3 regions of the Ensifer sp. ENS03 genome follow, and region 1 is predicted to be linked to each of the others. Evidence: riboswitches for the same ligand, from Rfam matches in the RefSeq annotation. Region 1 holds a riboswitch; each other region holds the start of a gene.
The links. Region 1 has a riboswitch for thiamine pyrophosphate ahead of thiC (phosphomethylpyrimidine synthase ThiC). Riboswitches for the same ligand answer to the same signal wherever they lie in the genome.

Region 1 (4,920 bases):
CGCGCGATAGCGCGTCGTCGCGCACCTGGGCGGCCGGATGGCCCTTGGCGAGATCGGCGGCATGGGCGGCGATCTTGTAGGTGATGACGCCGACCTTGACGTCGTTGCGATCGGGAAGACCGAGATGCTCCTTCGGCGTGACGTAGCAGAGCATGGCGGTGCCGAACCAGCCGATCATCGCCGCGCCGATGCCCGACGTGATGTGGTCGTAGCCGGGCGCAATGTCCGTCGTCAGCGGTCCGAGTGTGTAGAACGGCGCCTCGCCGCAGACGGCGAGTTGCTTGTCCATGTTCTCCTTGATCTTGTGCATCGGCACGTGGCCGGGGCCTTCGATCATCACCTGACAATCCTTGGCCCAGGCGATCTTGGTGAGCTCGCCGAGCGTTTCGAGTTCGGCGAATTGTGCCGCGTCGTTGGCATCGGCGATCGAGCCGGGGCGCAGGCCGTCGCCGAGCGAGAAGGAGACGTCATAGGCGCGGCAGATGTCGCAGATTTCCTCGAAATGCTCGTAAAGGAAGCTCTCGCGATGGTGATGCAGACACCACTTGGCCATGATCGAGCCGCCGCGCGAAACGATGCCGGTGACGCGATCGACGGTGAGCGGGATGTAGTGCAGCCGGACGCCGGCATGGATGGTGAAATAGTCGACGCCCTGTTCAGCCTGCTCGATCAGCGTGTCGCGATAGACTTCCCAGGTGAGGTCCTCGGCAATGCCGTTGACCTTTTCCAGCGCCTGGTAAAGCGGCACGGTGCCGATCGGAACCGGTGAGTTGCGGATGATCCATTCGCGGATGTTGTGGATGTTGCGGCCGGTCGAAAGGTCCATGACGGTGTCGGCGCCCCAGCGCGTCGCCCAGACCATCTTTTCGACCTCTTCCGCCATCGACGAGGTGACGGCGGAGTTGCCGATATTGGCGTTGATCTTCACCAGAAAGTTCCGGCCGATGATCATCGGCTCGGATTCCGGGTGGTTGATGTTGGCAGGCAGGATCGCCCGGCCGCTGGCGATTTCCTGGCGCACGAATTCGGGTGTCACGTGATCGGGGATGTGGGCGCCGAAGCTTTCGCCGTCCCGGACCTTCGCACGCGCCGCGTCGCGGCCGAGATTTTCGCGGATCGCCACGAACTCCATTTCCGGCGTGATGATGCCGGCGCGGGCATAGGCAAGCTGGGTCACCGCGCGGCCGCCCGTGGCCTTCAGCGGCGCATGCTGGAACGGGAAGGTCGGTGTCAGCCTGTCGCCGCTCACAAAGCCGTTGTCCTCGGGGCGGACCACGCGTCCCTCATAGGTTTCGACATCGCCGCGGTCGACGATCCAGTTGCGGCGCAGCCGCGGCAGGCCGTCCTCGATGCGGATCTCGGCGTCGTCGGCGGTGTAGGCGCCGGAGGAATCATAGACCGTAACCGGTTGCTCGCCCGACGTCGGGTGGAGCGCAATCTCGCGCATCGGCACGCGGATATCCGGATGAAGCACGCCCGGCTTGTGGATCTTGCGGGAGGCGGGAAGCGGTCCTTGCGTGACCGTGAGGGCTGCGGGTTTGGTGGCAATATTCATGACAAGGCTCCAAGTTTGCAATTGGAGACCCAGTTCTGATGCCGGAAGGATGAAAGACGCTCCGCCAGATGCTGGACGCACGGAATCCTGGCTTCGATATCTGCACCGTCCCTACGCCAGTATGAACTGGATCAGGTTCAACGGGTCACTGCGCCACAGCCGGCAATCCGGCCATCCAGCAGAATCTCAGCCCCTTGCGGGACCCCCCTGGTGAATGCCTAGATCATAGCCATCGATCGGCCCGGGTCGTCAAGCGTGAATTCGCCTGCCGACAAAGATGCACCTATTGCATGTGTTTGCGGATTCGGATTTGACGCTAGCGGCCGGCCTTTTCCGGTGCGGCCCGCTCGGCGTAATCGGCACGGTTGATGCCGTGGCGCTGGAGCTTATCGTAGAAGGTCTTGCGCGGAATGCCGAGCGCCTCGATCGTCGCCTTGACGTCGCCGCGCTGAGCCCGCAACACCTCTTTCAGGATCTCCGCCTCGTAGCGTTCGAGCCGTTCCGGGAGCGCAAATCCAGACTGTTCGGCGGGCGCAATCGGCTGTCCCAGCGGACCTTCGACACCAAGCGCCACGCGTTCTGCAAAGTGCGAGAGCTCGCGCACATTGCCCGGCCAGGCATGCGTCATCAGATGTCTCTGCACGGCCGATGTGACCACAGGCGCGTCGCGCTTGAAGCGCTCGGCCGCCCGGGTCAGGAAGTGCGAGAAGAGCAGCGGGATATCGTCTCGGCGTTCGCGCAGCGGCGGGATCGACAGCGTTACGACATTCAATCTAAAGTAGAGGTCTTCCCGGAAATCGCCGCGCTGCGCCGGGTCGCCAAGATCGATTTTGGCAGCCGCGATGACGCGGATATCGACCGGACGAACCTGGTTGGTGCCAAGCGGCGTGATTTCGCGCGCTTCCAGAACGCGCAGCATCTTCACCTGAGTCGCCGGTGGCATCGCCTCGATCTCGTCGAGGAACAGCGTGCCGCCGCTCGCATGCTCGATCCGGCCGATGCGCTTCTTCAAGGCGCCGGTGAAGGCGCCCTGTTCGTGGCCGAAGAGTTCGCTTTCGATCACCGTTTCGGGCAGCGCCCCGCAATTCAGCGCCACGAAGTTGCCGTTGCGGCGTCGGCTCCAATTGTGGAGCAGCGTCGCCACCACCTCCTTGCCGCTGCCCGTCTCGCCGGCGACGAGCACGTCGACATCGGTATCGGCAATGTGCCGGATCGTCTGGCGCAAACGTTCCATGACCGGCGTCTGGCCGATCAGCGGCAGGTTGTCGCCGGCCGTCTCGGCGGCCCGTTTCAGCGCGCGGTTTTCCATCACGAGCCGGCGTTTTTCCAGCGCGCGATGCACGCTCTGCACCAGCCGGTCGGCGGCAAAGGGTTTGGGGATGAAGTCGTAGACGCCATCCTGCAGCGCCTGCACTGCCATCGGGATATCGCCATGGCCGGTCACCAGGATCACCGGCAGATCCGCGTCGAAAGCTTCGATGCGGCGGAAGAAGGCGAGGCCGTCGATGCCCGGCATGCGGATATCGCTGACGACGACGCCGTCGAAATTCGCATCCAGCGTCTTCAACGCTTCGGCAGCGCTGGCAAAAGGGGTAACGGCGAGGCCGGCGAGTTCCAGCGTCTGCGTCATCGCCTTGCGCAGATGGTTGTCGTCGTCGACGAGATAGACGGTCGGCTGCATCGCTCAGGCCCTCTTCAGGCGAACCGTGAAGACGGTGCCCCTGTCGCTGGTTTCGACGGTGATATCGCCGCCATAGTCGGCGACGATCTCCTTGGAGATGGCAAGGCCGAGGCCGAGCCCTTCATCCTTCGAGGTGTTGAACGGCGTGAACAGATCCTCGTGGATGTGCAGGGGAATGCCTGGGCCGTTATCGGCAACGACGAGCAAAACCGTCCCGGAGGGACCGTCCTCGCAGCGCACGCGGATCTCGGCGCCGCTGCGCGTGCCGAGCGCTTCCAGGGCATTTTGCAAAAGGTTGATCAGCACCTGCTCGAGCCGGATGCGGCTGCCGAGGACGCTGAGGCCATTTTCCGGCAGGTCGATGACGATCGCATCCATGCGGCCGGCAAAGCGGCTGCGCAGCAACATCATCGCCCCCTCGATCACGTCGCGCATGGGCGTCGGCTCGGCGACGAAGCGGCCCTTGCGAGCGAAGCTTCTGAGTTCGTCGGTGATGGTGCCGACCCGATCGGTCAGTTCGGCGATGCTGACAAGGTTCTCGACCGCGGTCTGCTGCTGGCCGCGTTCGAGGAAGGTGCGGGCGTTGTCGGCATAGGCGCGGATGGTCGCGACCGGCTGGTTGATCTCGTGGGCGACGCCGGCCGCCACCTGGCCAAGGATCGCCAGCCGGTTCGCCTGAACCAGTTCCTGCTGCACCGCCTGCAGCTTCTCGCCAGTACGCCGGTGGTCGGCGATCTCCGTTTCGAGATGATCGCGGGCAAGGCTGAGGTCATGTGTGCGCTCCGCCACGCGGGTCTCCAGCTCGTCGCGCGCGGCGCGATCGCGCGCAGACACCAGTGCCAGCGTCTGGCGGCGGCGCAGGAGGACCGCGGTAAAAGCGAGCAGCGGTGCGAGGAGGGCCAGGGCAATCAGCCGGGCCTCGCGGGTTGCCGCCGAGATCGCGCCATCGAGCGGTGCTAGCTGCTCCAGCCGCCAGCTGGTGGTCGGAACCATGGTTTCGACCCGGAGGAACCGACGTTCGCTTTCGCCCGGCAACAGTGCGCGCAACTCGCTGGAGCCATCGCTGGTCGGCTCGATGTCGCGGAAGGGCAGCGGCAGCAGCGAGGCATCGCCAAATTGCAGGCTGTCGCGGATGGCGGCGACGCGGTCGCGTGGAATTGTTCTGGTCGTCATGAAGCGCCAGGAGGGGAAGCTGGTGATCAGCACGATGCCGCGCCGGTCGGTGACGTAGACCGGCTTGCCGGAGGCGAGCCATTCGGCTTCCACATCGTCGAATTCGAGCTTGGCGACGACGACGCCGATCGGGCCGTCAGGACCCTGGACCCGACGCGAAATGTAGAGGCCCGGCCGCTTGCTGACGTTGCCCATGGCGAAATGCTCGGCCTTGCCGTCGCGCATCGCCATGCGGAAATATTCGCGGAAGGCATAGTCGTTGCCAACGAAACTCGTCGGCTCGCGCCAGTTGCTGGCAGCGACGGCGACGCCATCGGGGCCGATCACGTAGATGACAGCGGCGTCCGTGTTGGTCGCCAGCGCCTGCAGCTTCTCGTTCAGCCGTTGCAGCGCCTCTGTGCCGCGGGTCGAAAGGGCTGCCATCACCTCGACATCGTCGGCCAGCACCAGCGGCGTCGAGCGTTGGCGTTCGAGTACGGCGCGCAGCAGCGAGGCCTTCAGATTGGCATCG
Region 2 (4,920 bases), on a different contig from region 1:
ACAGAAAGGCAAGCGTGATCCAGGTGCCATCACTCAGGCGCGCGATCCTTGACGCGCCATCGAAACGGCGCACAGTGCGGCCACCGGTCATGCCCTCTTCCGGCTCGGTCGCCAGATGACGAAGCAGGAGCAGCAGCAGGCCGGTCATGGCGATCTGCAGGGCTGACAGCGCGATCGCGCGCGGCGGATCGAAATCGAAACGCAGCGCCTGGTAGATCGCCACTTCGATTGTGCTGGCCGCAGGCCCGCCGCCGAGCGTCAGCACGAGGGTGAAGCTGGTGGCGCAGAGCATGAAGACGAGGCCGGCGGCACCCGGCAGGAGGCCGCGCAGCACGGGCCATTCGATGAAGCGAAAGAGTGCGCGTGACGGCATGCCGAGATTGGCGGCGCTGCGCCAGTATTCGGCGGGGATGCGCTCGAGCCCGGCCAGGAACAGGCGCGCTGCAAGCGGCATGTTGAAGAAGACGTGGGCAAGCAGGATGCCGAACAGGCCGTAAATGCTGACGGGCTGCGCGAGGCCGAGCCAGCGCAGGCCGGAATTGAGGAAACCCTGCCGCCCCCAGATCTCGATCAGCCCGAGTGCGCCAACCAGAACCGGCAGTCCGAGTGGCAGCGCCATCAAGCGCAGCAGCCAGATGCGGCCGGGGAACTGCGGTCGTCGCGCTAGCGCCCGGGCGACGGGGATGGCAAAGAGCACGGACAGCAACGTCGAGAGGGTCGCCTGCAGCAGCGTGAAGCGGGTGACGCGCCAGATGTAGGCGTCGAACAGCGCATCGTCGCTCGCGCCGCCCGTCTGGCTCAGCAAGGCGACGATCGCAAGACCGACGAAAAGTACGAAGACGCCGAGGCAGGCTGCCCCGGCGACCACTGTCATACGATTTTCGCGCAGTGCGAACAATCCGGCCTCAGTTCTTGCTCATGGCGGCAAGCCATTCGTCGATCCAGGCCTTGCGGTTCTTGGCGACTTCCTCCGAGGGCAGGAGGAAGGTGTTTTCCGGCTTGACCAGCTTGTTGAAGGCGTCCGGCAGCGGCTCCTTGGTCGCTGCGACCGGCATCATCCAGTTCGTCGTCGGGATGATCGACTGGAAGTCCGGACCGGTCATGAAGGCGAGGAACTGCTTTGCCAGTTCCGGCTGCTTGGCGTTCTTGGTCATGCCGGCGACTTCGATCTGGATGTAGTGCCCTTCGGAGAAGGCAGCGGCCTGGTAGCGCTCGGTGTTTTCCGCGACCATGTGGTAGGCCGGCGACGTGGTGTAGGACAGCACCATCGGCGCCTCGCCCTTGGTGAAGAGGCCATAGGCTTCCGACCAGCCGGGGGTGACGGTCAGAACGCGGTCCTTCAGCTTCGTCCAGGCGGCACCCGCCTCATCGCCATAGACGGCCTTGACCCAGAGCAGGAGGCCGAGGCCCGGCGTCGACGTACGCGGATCCTCGATGACGATCTTCTGCGACGGATCGCCTTCTACCAGCTCCTTCAGGCTCTTCGGCGGCGTCTTCAGCGTCTCGGTGTCGTAGACGACGGCGAAGTGGCCGTAGTCATAGGGCAGGAACGTGTCATCGGAGAAGTTGCCGGGAACGGTGACGCCGGTTGCCTCGACGCCGTGCGGCGCGAAGAAGCCCGTTGCCTTGGCTTCCGCAACGAGGTTGGTGTCGAGACCAAGCACGATGTCGGCCTTGGAGGCCTCGCCTTCGAGCTTCAGACGGGTGAGCAACTCGACGCCGTCGGCCACGCCGACATAGTTGACCTTGCATTCGCAGGTCTTCTCGAAGGCTTCTGCGACCTTGGCGCCCGGGCCCCATTCGGTGATGAAGCTCTCATAGGTGTACACCGTCAGCGTCTTGTCGGCGGCGGTCGCGGCGCCGGAGAAAACAAGGCTCGCGGCCGTCGCAAGGGCTAGCCGGCTAAAGAATTTAAGTTGCGATGAATTGGACATGGCGAGGACCTCTCTCCCAAAGTTCGTTGTTGCATGGGAAAAGGGCGTATCGATCCGATCGCGTCTAATCCCTCCGCCGGTATGAGCCGGATCAGGTTCCGCGGGTTGGCGTTTTGACGCCTCTCAGCCTCCGGCCGCAATGCGGTCGGGAGGCACCCCGTTAGAGCGGCAAGAGATTTACCGCTGCCTCGGTCCCATGGCAAGCGATGTTTACGGCGAAGCAAGGGGACGCCTGGCCGGCACAATGGCTCGTGTTTGCGTATGCCGCCAACTGCGCTACACAACGGCAGCGAGGAGGAAATGTCATGCCCGATATGCTTGTTCGACTTTATGCCCTGCCGGCTGAACCTCAGTCGAAGCTTGGCCTTGGCATCAGCATTCGCCGCGCCATGGCGCCGGAGCGCCGCCTGGTTGTTTCCTGGATCGAAAGGACTTTCGGTGCCGGATGGGCGGGCGAGGCGGAAGCCGCCTTTTCCTCCACCCCTACGCGCATGCACGTCGCTGTCCATGACGGAAAGATCGTCGGCTTTTCCTGCCACGACGTAACGGCACTCGGCTTCTTCGGTCCGACCGGCGTCGACGAAAGCATGCGCGGGCAGGGGATCGGTGAGGCGCTGCTGCTTGCAAGCCTCACGGCGATGCGCGAGGCCGGCTATGGCTACGCGATTATCGGCGGCGTCGGGCCGGCGAAGTTCTACGAGCGAGTGGCCGGCGCCGTCGAAATTCCGGATTCGACCCCCGGCATTTATGCCGGCATGCTTTTCCCCGATCCGGTGCCCGAGGGGCATTGATGGTCTGACCAAAATATCGAGAACCGCTCGTTCGACGGTTTTCTTCGTTTTCCTTCGGCGGTCCTTTGCGCTATGGGCTTTGCCATGGCTCGATCGACCTTCACCATTCTGCTTGGCGGCGCCCTTTCGCTGACCGACCGGCTGGCTCACCAGCTGACCGCAAGTCGCTTCATTGCGGCTGACGGCGGCATGCGCCATGCCCGATTGCTCGGCATCGTGCCGGATGTCTGGGTCGGTGATTTCGACTCGACCGAGGAAGCCCTTCTTGCGGACTACGCCTCCGTCCCGCGCGAGCCCTATCCGGCGGCAAAGGCCGCGACGGACGGGGAGATCGCGGTCGAGGCGGCGTTGTCGCGTGGAGCCGATCGCCTGATTTTCGCCGGCGCCCTCGGCGGTACCCGCAGCGATCACGCCTTCATGCACCTGCTGCATGCCGTCGCCCTTGCCGAGCGTGGCCTTTCCGTGTTGATGACCTCGGGCGAGGAAGAGGCCTATCCGCTGCTGGCCGGCTCGCTCGACCTCGACCTACCCAAGGGCTGCCTCTTCTCGGTGCTCGGGTTGACCGAGCTTACCGGTCTTTCGATCGTCAATGCGCGCTATCCGCTCGACGATTTCACCTTGCCGTTCGGCTCGTCCCGAACCGTTTCCAACGTTGCGGAGGGTCCCCTTCGCTTCACTCTCCAGAGCGGTCGCGCCATTGTGCTCGCCCGCCCCTATGATCTTTCCGGAGCCTGAGCCTTGGCGCCTCCCATTCTGAAACTCGACGACATCTTCCTCACCTTCGGCGGCGCGCCGCTGCTAGCCGGCGCCAATTTTCAAGTCGAACCGGGTGACCGCATCTGTCTGGTCGGCCGCAACGGCTCGGGCAAGTCGACGCTGATGAAGATTGCCGCGGGTCTGGCCGAGGCGCAGTCGGGCGAAATCTTCCGCCATCCCTCCGCGACCATCCGCTATCTGCACCAGGCGCCGGATTTCGACGGCTACGACACGGTGCAGGCCTATGCCGAGGCAGGACTCGGCCCGAGTGACGATCCCTATCGCGTCGCCTATCTGCTGCAGCACCTGGGGTTGACCGGCGAGGAAGACCCGAAGCGCCTTTCGGGCGGCGAAGCGCGTCGCGCGGCGCTTGCCCGTGTCATGGCGCCGGAGCCGGATATCCTGCTGCTCGACGAGCCGACCAACCATCTCGACCTGCCGACGATCGAATGGCTGGAAGACGAACTGATCCGCAGCCGTTCGGCGCTCGTTCTGATCTCGCACGACCGGCGCTTCCTGGAAAAGGTCTCGACCGCGACCGTCTGGCTCGACCGTGGCCAGTCGCGGCGGCTCGACCGCGGCTTTGCCCATTTCGAGGCCTGGCGCGACGAGGTGCTGGAGGCCGAGGAGCTGGAGCAGCACAAGCTCGGCAAAGCGATCGAGCGCGAGGAACATTGGCTGCGCTACGGCGTGACCGCACGACGTAAGCGCAACATGCGCCGCCTCGGTGAGCTGCAGACCATGCGGGCGACCTATCGCGGCCACAAGGGGCCGCAGGGAACGGTACAGGCGACGGCCGCCGACGCCAAGGAATCGGGCAAGCTGGTGATCGAGGCGGAGAAGGTCACCAAGGCCTATGGCGAGCGTACCATCGTCGCGCCGTTCTCGATCCGCGTGCACCGCGGCGACCGCATCGGTCTGGTCGGCCCGAACGGCGCCGGCAAGACGACGCTTCTGAAGATCCTGACCGGGCAGATCGAACCGGATACGGGTACGGTCAAGCTCGGCACCAATCTCGAAATCGCGACGCTTGACCAGAAGCGCGAAGACCTCAATCTCGACGAAACGCTGGCGCACTACCTGACCGACGGGCGCGGCGACAACCTGCTGGTCAATGGCGAGCAGCGCCACGTCACCGGCTACATGAAGGACTTCCTGTTCCAGCCGGAGCAGGCGCGCACCCCGATCCGCGAGCTTTCGGGCGGCGAGCGCGCAAGGCTGATGCTGGCGCGCATCCTCGCGCGCGCAACCAACCTTCTGATCCTCGACGAGCCGACCAACGACCTCGACATCGAGACGCTCGACCTCCTGCAGGAGATCGTCGCCGGTTTTGCCGGAACTGTCATCCTCGTCAGCCACGATCGCGACTTCCTCGACCGCACCGTCACCTCGACGATCGCGCCGGCCAATCCGGAGGCGCCGGATGGACGCTGGATCGA
Region 3 (4,920 bases), 140 kb from region 1:
CCGGGATTGTCGGCGGTCAGCAGGGTTTCGCCGACAAAGATCGAATTGGCGCCGGCGAAGAAACAGAGCGCCTGCGTCTCGTCGCTCATGTCGGTCCGGCCGGCCGAAAGCCGGACATGCGATAGCGGCATCAGGATGCGGGCAAGCGCGATGGTGCGGACGAAATCGATCGGATCGACGGGCGCTGCATCGGCCAGCTTCGAGCCCGGGATCGGGATCAGCATGTTGATCGGCACGCTTTCGGGCGGCACCGGCAGATTGGCGAGCGTCACCAGCATGGAGATCCGGTCGTCGGCGGTTTCGCCCATGCCGAGAATGCCACCGGCGCAGACCTTGATGCCGGCGTCGCGGACATTCGCGAGCGTCTCCAGCCGGTCGGCAAAGCTGCGGGTGGTGATGATCTCGCCGTAGAAGCGTTCGGAGGTATCGACATTGTGGTTGTAGTAGTCGAGCCCGGCCTCGGCGAGCCGTGCGGACTGGTCCGGCGTCAGCATCCCGAGCGTCATGCAGGTTTCCATGCCAAGAGCCCGCACACCGCCGATCATGGCGACGATCGCGTCCATGTCGCGGTCCTTCGGGCTGCGCCAGGCGGCCCCCATGCAATAGCGCGTCGCACCGCCGTCGCGCGCCTGTCGCGCCTCGGCAAGCACACGCTCGACCTCCATCAGCTTCGATGCCTTGAGCCCGGTCGGATAGTGGGCGGACTGGCTGCAATAGCCGCAATCCTCGGCGCAGCCTCCGGTCTTGATCGAGAGCAGCCGGCTCATCTGGATGGCGTTGGGATCGAACTGCGCACGATGGACCGTGTGTGCGCGGTAGAGCAAATCGTTGAACGGCAAATTATAGATTTTTTCGGCTTCCGCTTGGGTCCAGCGGGATTCGCCCGCGTCACCCGGGGTAAAATTAGCGCCAGTTGATAGGGTTCCGTCCAGCATTTCGGCTCGTCCTCCAGGTCATTGCAAACGCGAAATAGATAGAATCTGATATTATCTATAATTTTATCGACCAACAAAGTTCGCAAGCACCCAGATGGAGAGTTTCTGTTAGAACATACCCTTATGGTTGTATTTTTGACCGTGAGTGAATCTGGAAACCGCCGAGACGGGGCAACAATCACCAATCAATCGGTCGCAGCTCCCATTTCCGAAATCGGGCGTACCGCACCCGAGAAACAAGGACGCGGCTGGGCTTCTCCGGTGTTTTTCGACCCGCTCCACCCGGTTGCCCTACCTCCTTTCATCACGCCGCCAACGCTTCCGCTTTCTTGTCGAAAAATTATAGATAATTTTTTCGGCAGATGAGATCACATAGCACACGAATGCTGGCTCTTGACAAAAACCGCCCCGAACGGTCAGCTTGGAGCATTCACCAGGGGTGTCCCGCCAAGGGGCTGAGATTCTGCTATGCGGTTTGCGCGGCGCAGTGACCCGTTGAACCTGATCCAGTTCATACTGGCGTAGGGACGGTGCAGACATCGCTGCCGCAAACGTCGCGTTCACGCGACCATTCAACGGCAAGGCGTCCTTCCCCTTCCTTCGCTCGTGAACTGGGTCTCCACAATCGGAGCCTCGGCATGCACACCGCCAACACCATCCCGCTTCCCTCACGACGGCCCGCCCACGCCTCGCGGGAACACTGAGCCATGCGGATCCTCGTCAAAGGTGCCGGCGTCGCAGGGCTCTGTCTGGCGCATGAACTTAGCGCCCGCGGTGTCGCGGTGACGGTTGTCGAGCAAAAGCCAGGCTTTGCCGGCGCGGCCTCCTGGTTTGCCGGCGGCATGCTGGCACCCTGGTGCGAACGCGAAAGCGCCGAAGAGGTGGTGCTGACGAAGGGCATCGGCGCCATCGACTGGTGGGACGACGCCCTGCCAGGCGAGGTTTCCCGAAACGGCACGCTTGTCGTCGCCCCGCCACGGGATGCGGGCGAACTCAAGCGCTTTGCCTCACGCACCTCCGGCTTCGAATGGCTCGACGCCGCCGCGATCGAACGGCTGGAACCGGCGCTTGCCGGACGTTTCCGCGAGGCGCTGTTTTTTCCCGGTGAGGCGCATCTCGACCCGCGCCGGGCGCTGAGCCGGTTGCGGCAGAAGCTTGTCGATCACGGCGTCACATTCCTCGATGAGACGAGCGACGATGGCCACCACGATCTCGTCGCCGACTGCGCCGGCGCGGCACGCGTCGGCGAAACGCCGGGCCTGCGGGGCGTGCGCGGTGAAATGCTCTACCTGCAGACAAGCGACGTGGAGCTGTCGCGGCCGGTCAGGCTCATTCATCCCCGCATCCCGCTCTACATCGTGCCGCGCGGCGGCGGCCTCTTCATGTGCGGGGCGACGATGATCGAGACGGATGACGGCGGACCGATCACCGCCCGCTCCCTCATGGAACTGCTGAACGCCGCCTATGCGCTGCATCCGGCCTTCGGCGAAGCGCGCCTCTTCGAAACCGGCGCCGGCGTCCGCCCCGCCTTCGCCAACAACCTGCCGCGCGCCCTGCGCACCGGGCAGACCATCACGATCAACGGACTTTACCGCCATGGCTTCCTGCTTTCACCGGCCCTGGCGGCGGAAGCAGCCGACCTCGCGCTTGCGCAGGACCTGAAGGGAGATGCCGCATGAGACTGACCGTCAATGGCGAGGATCACGACCTCGCCGTCACCACCCTCGCCGAGCTTCTGGCCGCCCTTGATTTCGAAGGCGACTGGCTCGCCACCGCCGTCAACGGCGAACTGGTGCACCGGGCCGACCGTTCGGGTCATGCGCTCAGCGACAGGGACCGAATCGAAATTCTCTCGCCGATGAAAGGAGGCTGAGACATGCTGACGCTTTATGGACAGGACCTGCGCTCACGGTTGCTGCTCGGCACCGCCCGCTACCCCTCCCCCGCCGTTCTGGAAGATGCGGTGCGATCGTCAGGCACTGAGGTCGTCACGGTCTCGCTCCGGCGCGAAACCGCCGGAGGCCGCCAGGGCGGCGCCTTCTTCGAACTGATCCGGGCGCTCGGCGTGCACGTGCTGCCGAACACCGCCGGCTGCCACTCGGTGTCAGAGGCGGTGCTGACGGCCAAGATGGCGCGCGAGGTCTTCGGCACCAACTGGCTGAAACTCGAAGTGATCGGCCACCACGATACGCTGCAGCCCGATGTCTTCGGGCTGGTCGAGGCGGCGCGCATCCTCTCGGCCGAAGGGTTCGAAGTCTTTCCCTACACCACGGATGATCTCGTGGTTGCCGAACGGCTCGTGGAAGCCGGCTGCAAGGTGCTGATGCCCTGGTGCGCGCCGATCGGCAGCGCCATGGGGCCGCAAAACATCCAGGCGCTCAGGGCAATGCGGGCCAACTTTCCCGATGTGCCGCTGATCGTCGATGCCGGCATCGGCCGGCCCTCGCACGCAACGAGGGTGATGGAGTTCGGCTTCGATGCCGTCCTGCTCAACACCGCTGTAGCCGGCGCCGCCAAGCCCGCGCTGATGGCCGCTGCGTTCGCGGGCGCGATCGATGCCGGCCGGCAGGCCTTCGAGGCGGGCATGCTCGAACCGCGCGATTTTGCCGTCCCTTCCACCCCCGTCATCGGAAAGGCGGTGTTTGCGTGAAACTTGACCCCTTCTATCTCATCGTCGACAGCGCGGATTGGATCGAGCGGCTGGTGCCGCTCGGCGTCAAGCTGGTGCAGCTACGCGTCAAGGATCGTACGGAAGCGGAGATCCGCCGCGAGATCCGCGCGGCCAAGGCCGTTTGCGACGAGCAGGGCTGCCAGCTCATCGTCAACGACTACTGGCAACTGGCGATCGCGGAAGGCTGCGACTTCGTCCATCTCGGCCAGGAGGACCTGGCGGAGGCCGACCTTACTGCAATCCGCGCCGCCGGCCTGAAGCTCGGACTCAGCACCCATGACGAGACGGAACTGGAGACAGCACTTGCTGCCAAGCCCGACTATGTCGCGCTCGGACCGGTTTACCCGACCATTCTCAAGGCTATGAAGTGGGCGCCGCAGGGACTGCCGCGCCTTGCCGCCTGGCGGAACCGTGTCGGGTTGCTGCCGCTGGTCGCCATCGGCGGCCTCAACGTCGAGCGGATCGCCGGCGTCTTCGAGCACGGCGCCGACATCGCCGCCGTCGTTACCGACATCACCCGCAACGCCGACCCGGAAGGCCGGACGCGCGAATGGATCGCCAGAACCGCGCCGTGGCGATAGGCACGTGCCGGACCGCGGGTAGCAGTTTCGCGGTCAGGCGATCTCCAGCTGCGAGAGCCAGGAGGCGTCCAGGCCACGCTTGCGACAATAGGTGGCGAGCCGCTGGCGGGTCGGCCCCGGCCGGTCGAGGCCGAGGTAACGGGAGGCGTTCTTCCAGAAGATGTTCTGCTGGTCCTCCTCGCTGACATTGGCCTCCTTCAGTTGCTGGGCGATCCGCGGGACGTAGGCGTTGTAGTCCTTCTCCAGCGCCATCATCGACCAGTCGGTGCCGAACATCAGATGGCGCGCATCGGGATCGTAGTCCCGCAGCCATTTGTCGAGCAGCGCGCGGATTTTTTCATGCAGCCCGGGCGTGTTGTCGGTGACGAGCTCGCTCAGGTAGCTCAGGTCGGCAAACAGGTTCGGCCGGCGCCCGTGGCCGATCGTCTTGCCAATGATGTCCTCCCAGGTCGGCGGACCGGAGAATTTGTCCTGGGCGCAGGACACCATGACCCCCGTCGGTGCGCCTGGGCGAATGACTTCATCGAAAGCGCCGAAATGCGCCAAATTGATCCGCAAGTCATTGTAACGGTTGGTGTCGAGCAGCTTCTTCCAGTAGGCGGGGCTCGCCATATTGCCATAGCCGCAGCCGGCGCCGATGCTGTTTTCCGCATGCGCCATGATCGGCACGCTGTTGTCGCGGCACCAGTCGTAGAGCCGCTTCAGCGCCGCATCGATCGCCGGATCCGCATTG

Region 2: linked by a shared signal. The riboswitch ahead of thiB (thiamine ABC transporter substrate binding subunit) and the one ahead of thiC (phosphomethylpyrimidine synthase ThiC) in region 1 are both predicted to bind thiamine pyrophosphate.
Region 3: linked by a shared signal. The riboswitch ahead of thiO (glycine oxidase ThiO) and the one ahead of thiC (phosphomethylpyrimidine synthase ThiC) in region 1 are both predicted to bind thiamine pyrophosphate.

Annotation. Positions count from the first base shown of each region.
Region 1 is NZ_JACVAV010000003.1:590,126-595,045, forward strand. It holds gene thiC (phosphomethylpyrimidine synthase ThiC) at 1-1,555, opposite strand, end outside; TPP riboswitch at 1,646-1,774, opposite strand; gene IB263_RS15540 (sigma-54 dependent transcriptional regulator) at 1,872-3,236, opposite strand; gene IB263_RS15545 (ATP-binding protein) at 3,240-4,920, opposite strand, start outside.
Region 2 is NZ_JACVAV010000004.1:198,859-203,778, forward strand. It holds gene thiP (thiamine/thiamine pyrophosphate ABC transporter permease ThiP) at 1-898, opposite strand, end outside; gene thiB (thiamine ABC transporter substrate binding subunit) at 906-1,934, opposite strand; TPP riboswitch at 1,986-2,104, opposite strand; gene IB263_RS17280 (GNAT family N-acetyltransferase) at 2,240-2,725, shown strand; gene IB263_RS17285 (thiamine diphosphokinase) at 2,810-3,460, shown strand; gene IB263_RS17290 (ABC-F family ATP-binding cassette domain-containing protein) at 3,464-4,920, shown strand, end outside.
Region 3 is NZ_JACVAV010000003.1:447,460-452,379, reverse strand. It holds gene bioB (biotin synthase BioB) at 1-935, opposite strand, end outside; TPP riboswitch at 1,361-1,481, shown strand; gene thiO (glycine oxidase ThiO) at 1,643-2,614, shown strand; gene thiS (sulfur carrier protein ThiS) at 2,611-2,808, shown strand; gene IB263_RS14920 (thiazole synthase) at 2,812-3,585, shown strand; gene IB263_RS14915 (thiamine phosphate synthase) at 3,582-4,187, shown strand; gene IB263_RS14910 (amidohydrolase family protein) at 4,221-4,920, opposite strand, start outside.